Regions from separate parts of the Paenarthrobacter sp. 22069 genome, predicted to be linked through region 2. Evidence: riboswitches for the same ligand, from Rfam matches in the RefSeq annotation. Region 2 holds a riboswitch; the other holds the start of a gene.

Region 1 (2,195 bases), on a different contig from region 2:
GTCCCTTTGGGCCCGTACTTGCGGCCACGCTCGTACCAACGGCTGGACGGCAGCCCCGCGTAGGCGACCGATTCGACGTCGTCCCTTGCCTCCAGCCAGCGCGCCACTTCGGTGGCGTTGGCAACATGCCGTTCCACCCGCAGGCTCAACGTCTCAAGGCCCTGCGAAATGAGGAACGCGTTGAACGGTGATACCGCCGAGCCGAGGTCCCGCAGCAGCTGGACACGGGCCTTGAGGATGTAGGACAGGTTGGCGCCCAGGGCGCCGTCCGCTCCGAGGTCGCGTGCGTAGACGAGTCCGTTGTAGGTGGGGTCGGGGGTGTTGAAGCCGGGGAACCGGTCCGGATCCTTGCTGAAATCGAAGTTTCCGGAGTCGACGATGACGCCGGCGATGGCCGAGCCGTGGCCGCCCAGGTACTTGGTGGCAGAGTGGATCACGATGTCCGCTCCCCATTCAAGGGGGCGGATGAGGTACGGGGTGGAGAGGGTGTTGTCCACGATCAGGGGGACGCCTGCCTCGTGGGCCACCCGGGAAATACCCTCGATGTCCAGGACGTCCTGGCGCGGATTGGACACCACTTCACCAAAGAAGAGCTTGGTGTTGGGCTGCACGGCGTCGCGCCACTGGTCCAGGTTGTCCGGATCGGCCACGAAAGTGACGGAGATGCCGAACTTCTTCAGCGTGTGGGCAAAGAGGTTGTAGGTTCCGCCGTAGAGGCTTGGGCTGGCCACGATGTGGTCGCCGGCCTCGGCAATGTTCAGCACCGCGAACGTTTCGGCGGCCTGCCCGGAGCTGAGGAGCAGGGCAGCCAGGCCGCCCTCCAGGCTGGCAATCCGCTGCTCCACGGCGTCCTGGGTTGGGTTGCCGATGCGGGTATAAATGGGGGCCAGTTCGGCCAGGGCAAAGCGGTTGGCAGCGCTTTCGGCACTCGGGAACACGAAGGACGTGGTCTGGTAGATGGGCAGGGCGCGGGCTCCCGTGGCACTGTCCACTTCCTGGCCGGCATGGATTTGGCGGGTTTCGAAGGACCATCCGTTGGACATTTCAGTCTCCTGTGACATGGGCCCGGCATGCTCGGAGCAGTGCGGGCCGCGCTTGCTTCCGGCTTTTGCCGGACAGCCAGGTCTTCACCCGGGGCACCCCACCGCGGATGGAGGGTTGCCGGCCAGCGAGCCGGGGCTTTGCGCTGGCGCTCATGACCTGGGCTCAGTCTAGGAACCGGATAGTTGCCTCGGAAAGCATTGTGACGAACAAGGTCTTCCGGCGGCCGTGCCGGGTGCAGCGATGCCGATGCCACGGTCGGTGCCGGGCCTGCCAACGAGCGTGCCCAACAGGAAAAATGCTAGTAAGGCTGCCCTTAGCTGAGAGCCCGATCACAAAGTGCCAAGATGTTCGCATGCGCATGGATCACGTCTCTTACGCCTGTGAACACGATGGCCTCGCGGCCACTACCGAACGTATTGCAACTGCCCTCGGCGTTGAGGCAGTGAAGGGCGGGGTGCACCCCCGGTTCGGAACCCGGAATATGATCATCCCGCTCGCCGGGCACAAGTATCTTGAAGTTGTGGAGGTGCTGGACCACCCGGCATCGGACAAGGCACCGTTCGGCCAGGCAGTTCGTGCCCGTTCCGCAGCCGGTGGCGGCTGGATGGGCTGGTGCGTCGAAGTGGACGACCTCGCCCCCTTCGAGGAACGCCTTGGCCGCGCTGCCGTGAACGGCAACCGGAAGTTCCCGGACGGCCGCGAACTGGTCTGGAAGCAGATCGGCATCCTGGGGCTCATCGCGGATCCCCAGGTCCCGTACATGCTCAAGTGGGAGGGCGATCCGTCGCTGCACCCGTCCAACGCCTACCCAAGCAACCTCAAGATGAGCTGCCTCACCATTGCCGGTTCCGCTTCGCGCGTGACCGAGTGGCTGGGTGAGCCCGTGGAGAAGCCGCTGGAGGATGTGGCGGTGGAGTGGGTTGCCCCGCATGGCACCCCGGGCATCCTGTCGGTCACGTTTGAAACAGCCAGCGGAGCCGTCACCATCTGACCATCCCTGCGTCCCGCAGCCTGCGGGATCTGGCTCTCCGGCACGTGCCCGGATTCGCTTCGGCCGCCATCGGGTGGTGACAACGGCGTCACCACCCGATGGCGGCCGAATTCATTTAACGAGTTCCGGGTGCCTGTGCCTGCGTGGGCAGCTTTTCGAC
Region 2 (2,195 bases):
CGGAAGCGATTACTCCAGTCGCTTGCCGTATCTGTAGTCTACAGGTAAAGTCTACAGCGTAGACATACGGTGAGAGCGTCCCTGGTTCCGTTCTTGTGGACGGCATGGTGTTTATGAACCGCTGTCCTTGTGCAGGACACGGGATACCGCTGCTGTAGCCGAACGGTGGCACCGAGCACTGAGCGAAGGGAAGCCGCAATGGCACATTCGCAGTTCGACATCTTCCTGCAGGAAGCTACCCACTTTGACCAGGTCTCAGGATCCAACCTGGACCGTGACCGCCTCTATGGGCTTTACACGAGCTGGTGCTTCATCAACCAGCAGGCACCCGGCCCCGAATCGAATTTCTGGGCAGCCATGAAGCACAAGGTTTCACTCCGCCACAACGGGCTTCGGATGAAGGGCCCTGCCGCGGCCGACTACATCCTGAGCAGCTACCCGCGGCTGTCTTGAAACTCCGGCCCTCTCCGTAAGGGCTCCGGCCGGCCCTCGGAACATGATTTAATGCTGTGGCACTTGCGTGCCACAGCATTTTTCGTCCTGAACGCCTAGCCCGTCGCTGAAGCCGGCAGCGGTGTCCTCGCCCCATTCGAGCGCCGCCCCGAGCCATGGTTTTCCCGGTCAGGGGCGCCCGCAGCTGCCGGGCGGCATCGGCTTGCGCCGCACCTGCATCGGCTGCAGCTGCCAGGCCCACCAGGGCCAGAAGGCTGATGAGGAGCCCGGCCACCACGGAGACGAGGGAACGTGGACGGCTGCGGCGGACCGCGGGGTGCGACGTGTTTCCCCGGATGCTGACAAGAACCCCCCCCCCCGGCACTCATTGCTCTGGCGTCGGGGGTGCCCCACCCTAGGAACCTTATCGCCTTGGGCGCCTGCTGAATTACGGAACATGACGACGGCGGCGATGCGGGTTTTCGCGGCAGGTGTTACGTTTTTGGGGAGTAATGAGTACCGGTGTGAAGCCCTGACTGGCCGGTCGGCAACCCTCCCTTTCGCGGCGGGGTGCCTCAGGTGAATACTCGGCATATCGACCGATTCGAGCTGCAAGCGTGAAAGAAGGAGTTCCGTCATGTCTGACGCACCTGCCCCCGAGGAAAGACTGTCCTACCGCCTTATCAGCGGCGCGGACAACCGTGAATTCTGTGAGCGGATCTCCAACGCCCTTGCCGAAGGCTACGTGCTGCACGGCAGCCCGGCTGCAACCTTCAACGGCACCAGCGTGATCGTGGCGCAGGCGATCGTCCTTCCGTCAGCGATCGCTTCCGCAGATGCCGCCGTGGCCACCGCCGTGGACCAGCTCGACGCCGCTGGAGACCTCGAATTCGACGGCGAGGGGCACGCATGAGCTACGCAGGAGACCTGACCCCGGAGGAAGCCTGGGCCAAGCTGGAGCAGGGCGCCATCCTGGTGGACGTCCGCACGGAGGGCGAATGGGCCCACATCGGCATCCCGGACACAAAGGCCACGGACAACGATCCGCTGTTCATCCAATGGACCTTCCCCGGCGGCATCCCCAACCCGCGCTTCGTCCAGGACCTCAAGGAGCAGGCGCCGGAAGACCCGAGCGCGGAACTGGTGTTCCTGTGCCGCTCCGGCCAGCGCTCCATTGCCGCGGCCACCGCCGCCACCCAGGCCGGCTTCACGTCCTACAGCGTGCTGGAAGGCTTCGAAGGCGAGCCGGACCATTACGGCGAACGTACCGTCAATGGCTGGAAGAACCGCGGCCTGCCCACCAACCTCGGAAAGAACTAAGTGAGCTTCAACCAAGACGCCCCCGGCTGGAACCCCGACACACAGGCCGTCCGCGGCGGCCTTGACCGAACCAACTTCCAGGAAACGTCCGAGGCCATCTTCCTGAATTCCGGCTTCGTCTACGAGTCCGCCGCGGCAGCCGAACGCGCATTCACCGGCGAGGATGAGCGCTTTGTCTACTCCCGCTACGGCAACCCGTCGGTGGCCACATTCCAGGAACGGCTCAGGCTGCTGGAAGGCACTGAGGCATGCTTCGCGACGGCGTCGGGAATGTCCGCGGTGTTCACTGCCCTTGGTGCCCTGCTGGCTGCCGGCGACCGGGTGGTGGCCGCCCGCTCACTGTTCGGTTCGTGCTTTGTGATCCTGAACGAGATCCTGCCCCGTTGGGGTGTGGAGACGGTCTTCGTGGACGGCCCGGACCTGGACCAGTGGCGGGAGGCACT

The links. Region 2 has a riboswitch for S-adenosylmethionine ahead of ACTJK0_RS05675 (DUF1737 domain-containing protein). Riboswitches for the same ligand answer to the same signal wherever they lie in the genome.
Region 1: it holds a riboswitch for S-adenosylmethionine, as region 2 does, so the genes downstream of both, ACTJK0_RS11360 (bifunctional o-acetylhomoserine/o-acetylserine sulfhydrylase) here and ACTJK0_RS05675 (DUF1737 domain-containing protein) in region 2, are expected to answer to the same signal.

What each region holds. Positions count from the first base shown of each region.
Region 1 is NZ_JBQEQF010000012.1:45,755-47,949, reverse strand. It holds gene ACTJK0_RS11360 (bifunctional o-acetylhomoserine/o-acetylserine sulfhydrylase) at 1-1,061, opposite strand, end outside; SAM riboswitch class IV at 1,087-1,201, opposite strand; gene ACTJK0_RS11355 (VOC family protein) at 1,403-2,035, shown strand.
Region 2 is NZ_JBQEQF010000005.1:129,138-131,332, forward strand. It holds gene ACTJK0_RS05670 (hypothetical protein) at 199-453, shown strand; SAM riboswitch class IV at 941-1,056, shown strand; gene ACTJK0_RS05675 (DUF1737 domain-containing protein) at 1,070-1,345, shown strand; gene ACTJK0_RS05680 (rhodanese-like domain-containing protein) at 1,342-1,752, shown strand; gene ACTJK0_RS05685 (O-succinylhomoserine sulfhydrylase) at 1,753-2,195, shown strand, end outside.